DNA from 2 places in the Streptomyces sp. NPDC087420 genome. Region 1 is predicted to be linked to the other one. Evidence: riboswitches for the same ligand, from Rfam matches in the RefSeq annotation. Region 1 holds a riboswitch; the other holds the start of a gene.

Evidence for each region. Region 1 has a riboswitch for glycine ahead of gcvP (aminomethyl-transferring glycine dehydrogenase). Riboswitches for the same ligand answer to the same signal wherever they lie in the genome.
Region 2: another riboswitch for glycine. It lies ahead of gcvT (glycine cleavage system aminomethyltransferase GcvT); the one in region 1 lies ahead of gcvP (aminomethyl-transferring glycine dehydrogenase).

The regions. Positions count from the first base shown of each region.
Region 1 is NZ_JBIUXU010000006.1:7,156-15,060, reverse strand. It holds gene ACIO1C_RS13385 (hypothetical protein) at 1-293, shown strand, start outside; gene ACIO1C_RS13380 (DUF5999 family protein) at 598-801, shown strand; gene gcvP (aminomethyl-transferring glycine dehydrogenase) at 951-3,836, opposite strand; glycine riboswitch at 4,011-4,108, opposite strand; gene ACIO1C_RS13370 (PRC-barrel domain-containing protein) at 4,238-4,636, shown strand; gene ACIO1C_RS13365 (DNA polymerase IV) at 4,531-6,171, opposite strand; gene ACIO1C_RS13360 (MerR family transcriptional regulator) at 6,298-6,867, opposite strand; gene ACIO1C_RS13355 (bifunctional nuclease family protein) at 7,071-7,544, opposite strand; gene ACIO1C_RS13350 (MerR family transcriptional regulator) at 7,598-7,905, opposite strand, start outside.
Region 2 is NZ_JBIUXU010000014.1:21,420-29,324, reverse strand. It holds gene ACIO1C_RS27730 (ABC transporter substrate-binding protein) at 1-734, opposite strand, end outside; gene ACIO1C_RS27725 (ABC transporter permease) at 799-1,800, opposite strand; gene ACIO1C_RS27720 (enhanced serine sensitivity protein SseB C-terminal domain-containing protein) at 2,270-3,055, opposite strand; gene ACIO1C_RS27715 (enhanced serine sensitivity protein SseB) at 3,263-4,006, opposite strand; gene ACIO1C_RS27710 (AAA family ATPase) at 4,049-4,765, opposite strand; glycine riboswitch at 4,972-5,070, shown strand; gene gcvT (glycine cleavage system aminomethyltransferase GcvT) at 5,240-6,376, shown strand; gene gcvH (glycine cleavage system protein GcvH) at 6,518-6,895, shown strand; gene glyA (serine hydroxymethyltransferase) at 6,913-7,905, shown strand, end outside.

The DNA.
Region 1 (7,905 bases):
AGGGCCCCTACCTCGCCTCCACGGAACGTGCGCTGCGCCAGGCCGAGACACTGGGGACGGCGTACCAGCCCCGGCTCCTCTCGGTGCCCGAGCTCTACATGATCACGCTGTGGCTGCACAGCGACACGGAGGCCGACGCGTCCGAGGGTTCGCCCCTGCCCGCCGACATCCTGGTGCCGCTCGCGCCCGCCCCGCCGGGCATCGCCGCGCACCGTCCGCACCGCGTCGCCGAGTTGCTGCCGATGATCGGGCTGAGACTGGCCCCGGCGCCGCTGCTCCGTACCCCCGCCTGACCTGCGTACCGCTCCCCCGAAGCCCCGCGATCCCGCCGGTCGCGGGGTTTCGTGCGTGCCGGTCCTGGGCCGCTCCCCCGCCGGTCACCGGCGCCCGGCCCCGAACCGGCCCGTCCGGCGGACAAGTTGAACTGAACCGTCCGGCCGGGTGACGCGTCCTTGGCCAGAAGGAAGTGCTGCCGTGAAATACCTGCGGATTGCCGTCCGTGGGGCAACACTAGGACCGGACCAACAGATACGGGGGGCGGCCATGACCACATCGAGCCGCAGGACACTCACCACGACGCAGCGAAAGAACCCAGCCATGTGCCAGCACCAGCCCGTGTGCCCGACCGCCGACTCCGCCGACCGGGACGCCGCCCGGCTGACGGCTCACCATCCGGAACAGGGCTGGAGCCTGCTGTGCAACGGCGTTCTGGTCTTCGAGGACACCGGCGAACTGCTGCCCGACGGAAAGATCATCGCGCCGCACCGCCCGCGCGACGAGCAGGCGGTGACGGCGGCCTGAGCCGCCGGGCAGCCGCGCGCCGACACCGCGCGCCGCCGGTATGACGGGGGCCGGCCCGGAGACGTTCCTCCGCACCGGCCCCGACGCACACCCCGCCGTTCCCGTTCCCCGACGGCCGTACTGTCAGTGGTCGCTGTCCGCGCTCGCTGTCAGTGGTCGTACGCGTCCAGCGGCGGGCAGGAGCAGACCAGGTTGCGGTCGCCGTACGCGTCGTCGATACGGCGGACCGGCGGCCAGTACTTGTCCGCGGCCGAGACACCGGCCGGGAAGACCGCCTCGGCACGGGTGTACGGGTGGTCCCACTCCCCGCCGAGCGCGGACGCCGTGTGCGGCGCGTTGCGCAGCGGGTTGTCGTCCGCGGGCCACTCGCCCGACGCGACCTTCTCGACCTCGGCGCGGATCGCGATCATCGCCTCGCAGAACCGGTCCAGTTCGCCCAGGTCCTCGCTCTCGGTCGGCTCGATCATCAGCGTGCCGGCCACCGGGAACGACATCGTCGGCGCGTGGAAGCCGTAGTCGATCAGCCGCTTGGCGATGTCACTGACGCTGACGCCCGTCGCCTTCGACAGGGGGCGCAGGTCCACGATGCACTCGTGGGCGACCAGGCCGTTCGGCCCGGTGTAGAGCACCGGGTAGTGCGGCTCCAGGCGCTTGGCGACGTAGTTGGCCGCGAGCACCGCGACCTGCGTCGCGCGCTTGAGGCCCTCGCCGCCCATCAGCCGTACGTACGCCCAGGAGATCGGCAGTATGCCCGCCGAGCCCCAGGGGGCGGCGGAGATCGGCCCGACACCCGTCTCGGGTCCGGCGGCCGGCTGGAGGGGGTGGTTGGGCAGGTACGGGGCGAGGTGGGACCGTACGCCGACGGGACCGACCCCGGGGCCGCCGCCGCCGTGCGGGATGCAGAACGTCTTGTGCAGGTTCAGGTGGGAGACGTCCGAGCCGAACTTGCCCGGCTTGGCCAGCCCCACCAGCGCGTTGAGGTTGGCGCCGTCGACGTAGACCTGGCCGCCCGCGTCGTGCACGGCGGCGCAGATGTCGCTGATGTGCTCCTCGAACACCCCGTGGGTGGAGGGGTAGGTGACCATCAGGACGGCCAGCTCGGCGCCGTGCCGCTCGATCTTGGCGTGCAGGTCCTCGACGTCGACGTCACCGTCCTCGCGGGTCTTGACGACGACGACCTTCATCCCGGCCATGACCGCGCTCGCGGCGTTCGTGCCGTGCGCGGAGGACGGGATCAGGCAGACGGTGCGCCGCGTGTCGCCGTTGGCCCGGTGGTACGCCCGTACGGCGAGCAGCCCGGCCAGCTCCCCCTGGGAACCGGCGTTGGGCTGGAGGGACACCGCGTCGTACCCGGTGACCTCGGCGAGCCGCTCCTCCAGCTCCCTGATGAGCGTCAGGTAGCCCTCCGCCTGCTCGGCCGGCGCGAAGGGGTGCAGGGCCGCGAACTCCGGCCAGGTGACCGACTCCATCTCCGTGGTCGCGTTCAGCTTCATGGTGCAGGAGCCGAGCGGGATCATGCCGCGGTCCAGCGCGTAGTCACGGTCGGAGAGCTTGCGCAGGTAGCGCAGCATCGCCGTCTCGGAGCGGTGCTGGTGGAAGACGGGATGGGTCAGGATGTCGTCGCTCCGCAGCAGTGTCGCGGGCAGCGCGTCCCCGGCGGCCGCGTCCAGCGCCTCGATGTCGGCGTCGACGCCGAACGCCGTCCACACGGCGGCCAGCTGGGCGCGCCCGGTGGTCTCGTCACAGGCGACGGAGACGTGGTCGGCGTCGGCCTGGTACAGGTTGACGCCGTGCTCACGGGCGGCGGCGACGACCTCGGCGGCCCGGCCGGGGACCCGTACGGTCAGCGTGTCGAAGTACGCGCCGTGCACGACCTCCGCGCCGCCCGCCCGCAGGCCCTCGGCGAGCAGCGTCGCGTACCGGTGGGTGCGCCGGGCGATGCCCCGCAGGCCGTCGGGGCCGTGGTAGACCGCGTACATGCCCGCCATCACGGCGAGCAGCACCTGCGCGGTGCAGATGTTGCTGGTGGCCTTCTCGCGGCGGATGTGCTGCTCACGGGTCTGGAGGGCCAGCCGGTACGCCTTGTCGCCGTCGGCGTCCACGGACACCCCGACGAGCCGGCCCGGCAGGGTGCGCGCGAACGTGTCCCGTACGGCCATGAATCCCGCGTGCGGTCCGCCGAAGCCCATCGGGACGCCGAAGCGCTGCGTGGTGCCGACGGCGATGTCCGCGCCCAGCTCGCCGGGCGAGGTGAGGAGCGTCAGGGCGAGCAGGTCGGCGGCGACGGTGACGAGGGCGCCCAGTTCGTGCGCCCGCTCGACGACCGGCCTGATGTCCCGTACGGCCCCGGAGGCGCCGGGGTACTGGAGCAGCACACCGAAGACACCGCGCTCGGCCACCTCGGCCGGGATGCCGTCGGTCAGGTCCGCGACGACGACCTCGACGCCGGTCGGTTCCGCGCGGGTCCTGATCACGGCGATCGTCTGGGGCAGGGTGTCGGCGTCGATCAGGAAGACACCGTCCTTGACCTTGCCCGCGCGGCGGGACAGCGCCATCGCCTCGGCGGCCGCCGTGCCCTCGTCCAGCAGGGAGGCACCGGAGGTCGGCAGCCCCGTCAGGTCGGCCACCATCGTCTGGAAGTTCAGGAGGGCTTCGAGCCGGCCCTGGGAGATCTCCGGCTGGTACGGCGTGTACGCGGTGTACCAGGCCGGGTTCTCCATGACGTTGCGCAGGATCACCGGCGGCGTGAACGTGCCGTAGTAGCCGAGGCCGATCATCGGGGCGAGGACCGTGTTGCGGTCGGCGAGGTCGCGCAGCTCCGCCAGCACCTCGGCCTCGGTACGGGCCCCGGGCAGCCCGAGCGCCTCCGCGCTCTTGATCACGTCGGGCACCGCGGCGGCGGTCAGCTCGTCCAGCGAGCCGTAGCCGACCTGCGCGAGCATCTTCGCCTGGGCCGCCACGTCGGGCCCGATGTGGCGCTGCTCGAAGGGAACGCCACGCTCCAGCTGGGAGAGCGTAATGCGGTGGTCGGTCATGGTGGGAGGCCTCCTGGTCGTCACGACCTGCGAGGGCACCAAGGCGCGGGTGCCCGGACGGCCTCCCCCTCTGTCATCTGACCTGAGAGCTTCACCGGGCGCCAGGAGGCCGCCCGGCTTTCACCGTCGGTGAGGGCGGACGCCGTCGGCGCCTGCCCTGCTTTCCAGAGTGACCTCGTCCGTGCGGTACGGGGGCCTGAGAGATTCCGGGGAGGATTTGCTCCTTCGGCGCCTCCGGCGATCTCACCGGAGGACTCTCCCGCACAGGGTCAGCAGCCGTGTGCCAGCCTACCAGCGAGGTCCCGCGCAGGGCTTTTCGAGTGGCCGACAGGCCGGATCTGCACTTTTCTTATGAGTGGAGCGACGGGTCTTCCCCGCTTGTGCGACCAGTTGGAGGGACCGTGGAGAACGACATCGATCCGCGCAGCCTGATCGGCCGCAAGGCGTTCGACCGCGACGGCCACAAGATCGGCACGGTGGACGAGGTGTATCTGGACGACGCCACGGGGGTGCCCGAGTGGGCGGCCGTCCGCACCGGCATCTTCAGCCGTGACGCGTTTGTCCCGCTCGCGCCCAGCACGCTGGAGGAGGAGACGCTCCGGATCCCCTTCGAGCGCTCGCTGATCAAGGACGCGCCCGACTTCGGCGTCGGCCGGCACCTCTCGCCCGAGCAGGAGCTCCAGCTCTACCGCCATTACGGCCTGGCCCTGCCCGAGCCGGGCCCGCCCGAGCGCCCCGCCTCGCTGTCCGACCGGGACGCCGAGCGGGACTTCGGGCGCGTCGCCGGCCAGGACGACTGATCCCGCTCCGGCGGCCCCGGCCCGTTCTGCGCGGCCTCCGGCCCGTCCTGGGCGGGCCCCGGCCCGTCCTGGTCCGGTCCGGCCGGTCCTCCGGTCAGGGGCAGCGGGTCCGACAGCTCCAGCTCGGGATCGTCCATCCAGAAGGTCCGCACCCGCCCCGGCGCGGACCACGGCTCCTCGAACCGTACGGTGACCCGGCGCAGCCCGCTGCCCTGCACCCAGCCCGCGCCGAACACGGAGTGGCGCACGTCGTGCCCCGCCGGAAAGCGCCGCTCCGCGGGCAGGTCCGGTGTCTCCGACGCCTCCTGAGCGGCCGGTACGCCCCCGGTGGGCGCCGCGTCCCCCTCCGCCGCCCCGGGTGCCCGGGAAGGGTCGGCCCGCTCCTCCCCGGCCTTCTCAGAGCCCTTCTCGGGTGCCGCCGGGGGTACGGCGACGTGGACCGCCTCCGCAGCCGCCCTGTCCGCCGCCGCCTGCGCGAACAGATCCTCCTGCGTGTAGTCCGCGAGCCCGCTCACCCCCACCCCCAGCAGCCGTACCCCACCGGTGGTGTCCACCGCCTCCAGCAGCCGCCCCGCCGCCTCCCGCACCACACCCGGGTCGTCCGTGGGCCCGCGCAGCGTCTCCGAGCGGGTCAGCGTGGAGAAGTCGTACCGCCGGACCTTGAGCACGACCGTCCGCCCCGAGTGCCCGGCCGCCCGCAGCCGCTGGACGCACCGGTCGGCCAGCCGGTCCACCTCCGTCCGCACCCGCACCCGGTCGTGCAGGTCGACGTCGAAGGTGTCCTCCACGGAGACGGACTTGGTCTCCCGCTCGGCCACCACGGGCCGGTCGTCGTGGCCCCCCGCCATCCGGAACAGCGACGCCCCGTGCGACTTCCCCAGCAGCCGTACCAGCTCGTCCTCACCGGCCTCGGCCAGATCGGCCACGGTGGTCATCCCGGCCCGCCGCAGGTGCTCCCCCGTCGCGGGACCGACCCCGGGCAGGGTCCGTACGGTCATCGGCCCCAGGAGCGCGCGCTCGGTCCCCGGCTCGACGATGACGAGGCCGTCGGGCTTGGCCTGCTCGGAGCCGATCTTCGCCAGCATCTTTGACCCCGCGAGCCCCACCGACCCGGTGAGCCCCGTGGTCACGCGGATGTCCCGGCGCAGCCGCTCCCCGGCGGCCCGCGCGGAAGCCGTGTCGTGGGCCGAGCCGCCCGCCTCCAGGTCCACGAACGCCTCGTCCAGGCTCAGCGGCTCCACCAGCGGCGACAGCCGGCCCAACAGCTCCATCACCTGCTCGCTGATGGCCCGGTAGACGGTGAAGCGCGGGACGAGATACGCGGCGTTCGGCGCGAGCCGTCTGGCCTGCGCCATGGGCATCGCCGAGTGCACCCCGTACCGCCGCGCCTCGTAGGAGGCCGTGGAGACCACCCCACGCGGTCCGAGCCCGCCGACCACCACGGGCTTTCCGCGCAGACTCGGCTTCGCCGCCTGCTCGGCGGCGGCGAAGAAGGCATCCATGTCCAGATGCAGGATGGTCGGGGCGGCTCTCACACCCTCGATGCTCCCTCACACCACTGACAATCGGCCGGCACGGCGTGAGGGCGGTACGGCGTGAGAGCGGATCCGGCGTGAGGGCGGGTCCGGCCCGGCGTTCACCAAGCGTCGGACCGCCGAGTCTCAGACCGCGCGGTCCCTGCGCCGCCTGGCCAGTTCGTCCGCGGGGTTGTTCCCCACCAGCGTCTCGCCCGTGTCGATCCGCTCCCCGTGCAGCTGCGACAGGGCGGCCTCGACGTCCCGCCACACCACCCCGACCGCGATCCCGAAGATCCCCTGACCGCCCTGGAGCAGAGTGACGACCTCGTCCGGCGACGAGCACTCGTAGACCGTCGCCCCATCGCTCATCAGCGTCATCCGCTCAAGATCCTGGACGCCACGGCCCCGCAGGTGCCGCACGGCCGCCCGGATGTTCTGGAGAGCGACCCCCGTGTCGAGGAACCGCTTCACGATCTTGAGGACGACCACATCACGGAAGCTGTAGAGCCGCTGCGCCCCGGAACCGTACGCCGCGCGCACGCTGGGCTCCACGAGCCCCGTACGCGCCCAGTAGTCCAACTGGCGGTACGTGATCCCCGCCGCGGCACACGCGGTCGGTCCTCGGTACCCGACCGTCTCGGTACCGGGGTCGGCCGCCTCGCTCCGCAGCGGGAACGCCCCGCCCACCGCCGTACCGTCGCCGCTGCTTCTCACGCCGACCTCCGTCCTTGACCTGCCCTCAACGACGGTAGGGAGTCACCCGGGGTGCGTCAACGATCGCCGCACTCGCCACGCCGAGTGATAATCACCTTGAGAGTGGTTTCGCGTGTCCCGGTCCCGGGAAGGGCTGACCGAATGTCCTGTCGGTGCCGGCCGGAGGCCGGCCCGCCTCCGGCCTTCAGGCACTCACCGGCCACTCACTGGCTGTTGGTCCCGAAGTCCTCGGGAGAGATCTGGTCGAGGAACTCGCGGAACTTCTCCACCTCGTCCTCCTGCTCGTCCGGGATGGCGATCCCCGCGTCGTCCAGGACGCCGTCACTGCCGTAGATCGGCGTGCCGGTGCGCAGCGCGAGCGCTATGGCGTCGGACGGCCTGGCACTCACCTCGACCCCGCTGGCGAAGACCAGCTCCGCGTAGAAGACACCTTCCCTGAGGTCCGTGATGCGGACCTCGGTCAGTTCCTGGCCCACGGCCTCAAGGACATCCTTGAAAAGGTCATGGGTCAGCGGCCTGGCAGGCGTCATGCCCTGCTGGGCGAAGGCGATGGCGGTGGCCTCCCCCGGCCCGATCCAGATGGGAAGGTACCGATCGCCTCCCACTTCACGCAGGAGCACGATCGGTTGGTTGGAGGGCATTTCCACCCGGACACCCACAACGTCGAGCTCGTTCACACAGCAACCCTAGGACGCGAGCGACCGGTTTGGGTAGTCGGACTCCCCCATGATCAGTGCGGATGTGCTCCGAGAGCCGTCCGGAACAGTGCCGCGTGCAGTTTCACCGAGAGGGTCGCCAGCTCCCTCGTGGTGGCCTCCGCATGGGCTCTGGTCTGCGGGTTACGGTGCCGGCGCAGGGGTGCGACCACCTGCTCGACCATCCCGGCCTCGCGCTGGGCCGCCGCTCTCATGATCCGCAGATGACGTGGTTCCAGACCGAATCTTCCGAGATCCGCGACCAGTTTCGCCACGGTCACGGACTCGGCGTCGTATCCGCCGTCCGGCGTCGGAGTGATGAGGCCGTACGACTCCCACTCGT
Region 2 (7,905 bases), on a different contig from region 1:
GGGCCCGAGGAGAACGGGTGCAGGCCGTACTTGGACTTGGTGTCCTTGTCCTTGCGGACCGGGGACGAGGAGGTCAGGGCGAGCATCTCCTGGAAGTCCGAGTTCGCCGTCGGCAGGTGGAAGACGATCGTCTTCGGGTCCGGCGTCTCGATGGCCTTCAGGCCGTCCTTGGACGTGTCCTTGTACGGGCCCTTGTACTTGCCCTTCGGGTCCAGGACGTCCTTCAGGTAGACCGGACCGCCGGACAGCACGTCCTGCGCCCACTGGCGCTCGATGCCGTACTTGACGTCCTCGGAGGTGATGGTCTTGCCATCCTCCCAGGTGATGCCGTCACGCAGGGTGTACGTGTAGGTCTTCCCGTCGGGGGAGACCTTCGCCAGGCCCGTCGCCAGGTCCGGGGTGACCTCGGCGCCGGGCTTGCCCGGCTCCGCCTTGTTCGTCACCAGCTGGCGGCTGTAGTACCGCATGAAGTTCCACACGACGCCGTAGTAGGCGCGCGTGGTGTCCCAGGAGTCGGTGTCCTGGACGCTCGCGAACTTGAGCGTGCCGCCCTTCTTGGCGGACGCGTTGGCGATCTTGTTGTTGCCCGCGTCGAAGCCGGCGGCGGCGCTCTTGCCGCCCTCGTCCTTCGTGTCGCTGCCGCCGCCGCACGCCGCGGTGCCCAGCAGTGCCGCGGACACGAACGCAGCGGCGAAGACCTGCTTGCGCCGACCTCTGGTGCGTAGGGATGTCACGATCTCGGATCCTCCGTGTGAGTAACTGCCCGTGTGGAATGGACGGGCTTTGATGTACCGCAGTTCAGCGCGAACCCTTCGGGTCGAGCGCGTCACGCACGCCGTCGCCGAAGAGGTTGAAGGAGAGCACGGTGATGAAGATGGCCAGACCCGGAATGATCATGTACATCGGATCCGAGTCGTAATAGCTCACCGCGGAGGAGAGCATCTGCCCCCATGAAGCGGTGGGGGGCTTCACCCCTACACCCAGGAAGCTCAGGGCCGCCTCGGTGAGGATGTTCGTGGGGATCATCATCGTGGTGTAGACGATGATCGGCGCGATGATGTTGGGCAGCAGCTCCTTGAACAGGATGTACGTCTGCCCGGCACCGAGGCTGCGGGCCGCCTCGACGTACTCCCGCTCGCGCAGGGAGAGCGTCTGGCCGCGGACGACACGGCCGACGTACGGCCAGCCGAAGAAGCCGATCACCAGGATCATCACCAGGAGCCGCACACCGCTGCCGCTCAGGCCGAGCATGTCGTTCGGCATGACGGAGACGAGCGCGATGATGAACAGCAGCTGCGGGAACGAGAGCAGCATGTCCATCACGCGGCTGATGAGCGAGTCCAGCCAGCCGCCGAAGTAGCCGGCGAGGACGCCGAGGATCGTGCCGAAGACCACCGCGACGAGGGCGGAGAGGAAGCCGACCAGCAGCGAGACCTGGGCGCCGTAGACGATCCGGGCGAAGATGTCGCGGCCGTTGACCGGCTCGACGCCGAACCAGTGGTCACCGCTGATGCCGCCGAAGGATCCCGTCGGGGTCGAGAAGAGAGGGTCGATCAGGTCTTCGTGGTAGTCGTCGGGCGACTGCCCTGCCAGGTGGGTGATCAGGGGCGCGAGGATCGCGACCAGGATCAGCAGAAGCACGACGGTGCCGCCGGCGAGAGCCAGTTTGTCCCGCTTCAGGCGCCCCCAGGCGATCCGGCTGAGGGAACGCCCCTGGACCGACTTCCCCGCAACGGCGGCGACTTCTTCAGTCGCGCTCGGGGCCGTTTCGGTGGTCGGCTCGTGCAATGGTGCCGTCATCGTGGCAGAAACCCTCTCTCAACCGGCGGTGACCGGCCCGCACTTGCCGCTGTAGCGGCCCGTTCCCTTAAGCAGCGCGAGCAGTGGTCTGACTCCGTCACGCGGGCCGAGCTACTCGCACACAGGCCCGAAAGGCCATGCATGCGGGGAGTCTTCATTGCCGCTGTGATCACCCGCCAGCCCCCCAGGGGAATGGATGCCTAACCGTGATGCTGTTAGAGGTGTTCCGTTATCCGGACTGCGGGTAACCATGGGCGGACGACTGCCATTGGCGGCGATATGACCACCAAGCGCGCCAAGCCCCCACCTTCCGGCGAATAGTGGACATTCCGCCCTCAAGCTCACGACCCGGGCGGCTCTACGCGCGTCCGGCCCGACCTTCCGCCCGCAATGCCTGTTTTGCCGGACACGGGTGGATGTAGTGTGCACGCTCCGTGCGGAGCGCTCCGTCTCAGTGAGCGCGCGACCCTCAGTAAGCGCGGGACGCGGGTGGCGGATATCCGTACCCCGTCGCCGGGGCCGGGGACGCGTGCGCCTCGCGGTCGTAGAAGGGCCGCGTGTTGGCCCGCAGCCACATCGTCACCGGGTCGTACTCGTCGGACATCGCGACCGTCGAGACGGGCAGCCCGTCCGGGACCGCGCCGACCGACTGCCGCATCATCGTGCGGACGGAGTCGACGGAACCGGGGCTCGTGTCGTACAGGTCCAGGCCGATGGCCAGGTACGGGGCGCCGAGCGCCGGCTGGACCCAGGCACGGCGCAGCGCCCGGACCGCGGGGGTGCGGTGCGCGTTCTGGGTGAGCTGGGCGTAGAACTGCGGGATCTCGATGGCCGGCTCGGACAGCCGCAGCGGTCCCGCGGGCATCCGGTCGAGGCCGGTGGCGATCCGGCGCAGGTCGAGCCAGGGGATGCCGAGGCCGCCGCCGGGGGTGTGCGGATTGAGCCAGATCCCCCAGCGGTCCGGATACAGGACACGGGCGATGTCGCGGCCCGTGACCACTTCGTGCGTACGGGTCCAGCCGCTGACGGCCAGCTCCTGGGCGGAGGTCACACAGGGCGCGTAACCGAGGCCCTCCACCTGCATGTTGCCGTACTGGGCGTCGGGCGAGCCCGCGCGGCCCTGCCAGAGGAGCATCCAGACCCGGTCCTCCGCCAGGGCCTGGAGCAGCGCCTCGTACGCGTCGTAGCGTCCTGGCGTCACCTGGCGGAGCAGCTGCTCGGCCCGGCCGGCCGCCGCGGTACCTGACGCGCTCACCCTGGGTCCCGCCCCTCTTCGATCCACCATTCGACCGTCTCCCCCCGCAACGCGGCGCGGCCCGTCATGAAACCAGCTTAAGCGGCGCTTATGACAGCGCCCCGACCGCATGGCCGCGCGTCCCGGGGCGTACGTCCCGGGACGCGGCCACGCGGGTACCCACCCGGGTCGTCCGCGCGCCCCAGGCCCGGCCGGCCCGGCCCACCCCTACCCGCGCCGGTAGAACGGGCGCACGCGCGCCAGCATCCAGGCGCCGACCGGGTCCTGCGTCATGTCCAGGAGGACGAGGTTGACCGGCCAGGGCACCTGGACCCGGCCGAGCGCGCGCCCGAGGGCGTCCATCGGCGCGTTGCGGTCCGTGGGGTCCGTGGCCTCCCAGGAGGAGAGCTGGACGCCCACGAAGAGCACGGGCGGCTCGCCCTCGACGCTGGCGAGGGCGCGGCGGGCCGAGACGACGACCCCGGACGCCTCGAACTCGGCGGAGGCCGCGGCGAGGAAGTCGACCGGGTCCTCCTGCCAGTCCGGCTGGAAGAGCCTGACCCGGCCGCCGGTGGCGGGGCCGTCGAGCGGGGTGCGGCCCACCCGGCACAGCTCGGCGACGGCGAGCGGCGGCAGCGGCATGCCGACCGCGCCGCCGGGGTTCACGACGATCCCGAGCTGCGGGGGCAGCCCGCGGGCGAACTCGCGCGCCGGGGCCACGGTGAAGGGCATGTGGGCACCGACGCACCCCATGAACTGCTGCTCGGAGCTGAACACCGGGACGTACGGGGCGCCTTCGATCTCGATCGTCGGCAGGTCGAGACTCTGGCTGTCGGGGCCGCCGCCCTGGGGCAGCGGCACCCAGACCTGGCTGCGCCCGAGCACCTCCACGAGCCGTCCGCCCGCGGCGTCGTTCCCGAGCGAGGCCGCGAGCACCTCTTCGAGCTCGTTGCCGGGCCATGCTGTGTCCACGCGCTCCACCCCTCCACTCACCTGCTTCCCTGCGGCAGCACCCTAGGGTGTGCCGCCCGTGAACGCGATGGCGGACAGGGTCCTGGCCGCCGGCCTGTCCAGCAGGGTCGCCGAGGCGCAGCCCCCCGGGAGGCGGCCCGACTCGGCGTCCTTGAGAAGGCGGCGGACCGCGCGCCGGTGGCGGGCGAACGCGTACCCCGAGACGCCCCGGCCGCGCTCGCGCTGGCCCGCGCGGGCCACCCCGGGCGTGACGTCCAGCAGGACGAGGTGGAGGCGGCGGCCGCGCACCCGGGCGTCGCGGGCCAGCCAGCGCCGTACCCAGGTCTGCGTACCGCAGTCGTGCACGATCACGCTCTCGCCGGAGCGCAGCGCGCGCCACAGCCCGGCGTAGTGGGCGATCCGCACCAGCGGGCGGTACACCGCGTACGGCAGGCGGCGGGGCAGCCGGCCCGCCCAGCGGTCCCTGGTGTCCTGCGAGTCGATGCCGCCGCCCGCGGCCGTCCTCCGTATCAACGTGGACTTGCCGCTGCCCGGCAGGCCGGAGACGACCACGACGTCCCCCGGCGCGAAGAAGAGGGTGCCCGGCACCCTGCCGTCCCGGCCGCGCAGGTCACGGACCACCGGTGCGGGCCGCGCCGGGACGTCCCGGGCCGCGGTCACACCCGGCTGGACGGGCACCCCGGACGCCGACACGCCCGCCGCCCCCGACGCCGCCACCCCTGTCGCTGTCACATACGCACCGGACCCCTGCGACGTCATCGCCGTCCCCCTGTCAGGTCGGACACCCTGGCCCTTGACTGGCCCTCGACCCCTGCCAGACCCTTGCCCAATAAAGTGTAAAGAATTGGTAATGCCACGCAAGCCTTTCACGGGGCGTGGCGGGTCGTCGCCACGTTCAGGGCCTCTCTCCCCCACCCGCGTGCGATGCGTGCGATGATGACGGCGCCAACTGCATACAGGCCGTTTGAATCCACGCGGGAGAGTCCCGGTTCACCGTGTGCGCCGGGCGCCGAAGGAGCAAGTTCTCCCCTTGAATCTCTCAGGCCCCGTACCGCGTGGATGAGGCAGATCTGAAAAGCGGGCCGCCGTCGCGGTCCCACCCAAGGTGCAAGTCACGACCGTGAGCACGTACGGAAAGTCGTCCGTGGTTCCGTACGGTCGTGGTGAACCTCTCAGGTTCCGATGACAGATGGGGAGGACCGTCCTCGTCGTCATGCCCTGGGAGTCACCACCATGAACTCTGCCCCGAGCAGCACCCCCCGCCTCACCGCCCTCGACGCGGTGCACCGCGCGCTGGGCGCGACCATGACCGACTTCGCGGGCTGGGACATGCCCCTGCGGTACGGGAGCGAGCGCGACGAACACCTCGCCGTCCGTACGAAGGCCGGCCTGTTCGACCTCTCGCACATGGGCGAGATCACCGTCACCGGGCCGCGGGCGGCCCAGCTGCTGGACCACGCGCTGGTGGGCAACATCGGGGCGGTCGCCGTCGGCCGCGCCCGCTACACGATGATCTGCCAGGAGGACGGCGGGATCCTCGACGACCTGATCGTCTACCGCCTCGGCGAGGACGAGTACATGATCGTCGCCAACGCCTCGAACGCCCAGACGGTCCTGGACGCGCTGACCACCCGCGCGGCGGGCTTCGACGCGGAGGTACGGGACGACCGGGACGCGTACGCGCTGCTCGCGGTCCAGGGCCCGGAGTCCCCCGGCATCCTGCGGTCGCTCACGGACGCCGACCTGGACGGCCTGAAGTACTACGCGGGCCTGCCCGGCACGGTCGCGGGCGTCCCCGCGCTCATCGCCCGTACCGGCTACACCGGCGAGGACGGCTTTGAACTGTTCGTCGAGCCCGCGCACGCGGAGACGCTCTGGCAGGCGCTGACCGAGGCCGGCGCCCCGGTCGGCCTGGTGCCCTGCGGGCTGTCCTGCCGGGACACCCTCCGCCTGGAGGCGGGCATGCCGCTGTACGGCAACGAGCTGTCCACGGCCCTCACCCCCTTCGACGCGGGCCTGGGCCGGGTCGTCAAGTTCGACAAGACCTCCAACGGAGGCGACTTCGTCGGGCGCAAGGCCCTGGAGGCCGCCGCCGAGCGCGCCGCCGCCGCCCCGCCGCGCAAGCTGGTCGGCCTGGTCGCCGAGGGCCGCCGCGTCCCCCGCGCCGGGTACGCGGTCGTCGCCGGCGGCGCGGTCGTCGGCGAGGTCACCTCGGGCGCCCCCTCCCCCACCCTGGGCAAGCCGATCGCCATCGCGTACGTCGACGCCTCGCACGCCGAGCCCGGGACGGCGGGTGTCGGGGTCGACATCCGCGGGTCCCACGAGCCGTACGAAGTCGTGGCGCTCCCGTTCTACAAGCGCCGGAAGTGATACGGACGTCTCGGACGTCACAGTCCCGCGACTCCACGGCCCGGCCGGAACCGGCCGGGCGGCCCGACCGCCCCTCCCGGCCGTCTCGATCCTCAAGACGGCCGTCCGGACCACTCCCCCTCGTACAGGAGAATTCAGCCCATGAGCAACCCCCAGCAGCTGCGCTACAGCAAGGAGCACGAGTGGCTGACGGCCGCCGAGGACGGTGTGTCGACCGTCGGCATCACGGAGTTCGCGGCCAACGCCCTCGGTGACGTCGTGTACGTCCAGCTCCCCGACGTCGGTGACACGGTCACCGCCGGTGAGACCTGCGGTGAGCTGGAGTCGACGAAGTCGGTCAGCGATCTGTACTCGCCGGTGAGCGGCGAGGTCACGGAGACCAACCAGGACGCCGTGGACGACCCCTCGCTGGTGAACTCCGCCCCCTTCGAGGGTGGCTGGCTGTTCAAGGTGCGCGTCACGCAGGAGCCGGGAGACCTGCTCACCGCTGACGAGTACACGGAATTTTCCGGCAACTAGACACCCCAGGGACTGTGATGTCTTCGAAGTCGCTTCTGAACACCCCGCTCCACGAGCTCGACCCGGACGTCGCCGCCGCTGTCGACGCCGAACTCCACCGTCAGCAGTCCACCCTCGAAATGATCGCCTCGGAGAACTTCGCTCCGGTCGCCGTCATGGAGGCGCAGGGCTCCGTCCTGACCAACAAGTACGCCGAGGGCTACCCCGGCCGCCGCTACTACGGCGGCTGTGAGCACGTCGACGTGATCGAGCAGATCGCGATCGACCGCGTGAAGGAGCTCTTCGGGGCCGAGCACGCCAACGTGCAGCCGCACTCCGGCGCCCAGGCGAACGCGGCCGCGATGTTCGCGCTGCTCTCCCCCGGCGACACGATCATGGGTCTCAACCTCGCCCACGGCGGGCACCTGACCCACGGCATGAAGATCAACTTCTCCGGCAAGCTCTACAACGTCGTCGCGTACCACGTCGACACCGAGACCGGTCAGGTCGACATGGCCGAGGTCGAGCGCCTCGCCAAGGAGTCGCGTCCGAAGCTGATCGTGGCCGGCTGGTCCGCGTACCCCCGTCAGCTGGACTTCGCGGCCTTCCGCCGCATCGCGGACGAGGTCGGCGCCTACCTGATGGTCGACATGGCGCACTTCGCCGGACTGGTCGCGGCGGGCCTGCACCCGAACCCGGTGCCGCACGCCCACGTCGTCACCACGACCACGCACAAGACCCTCGGCGGCCCGCGCGGCGGAGTGATCCTCTCCACCCAGGAGCTGGCGAAGAAGATCAACTCCGCGGTCTTCCCCGGTCAGCAGGGCGGCCCGCTGGAGCACGTCATCGCGGGCAAGGCGGTCTCCTTCAAGGTGGCGGCCTCGGACGAGTTCAAGGAGCGCCAGCAGCGCACCCTGGACGGCGCCCGGATCCTCGCCGAGCGCCTGGTCCGGGCCGACGTCACCGAGCACGGTGTGTCCGTCCTGTCCGGCGGTACGGACGTGCACCTGGTCCTGGTCGACCTGCGGAAC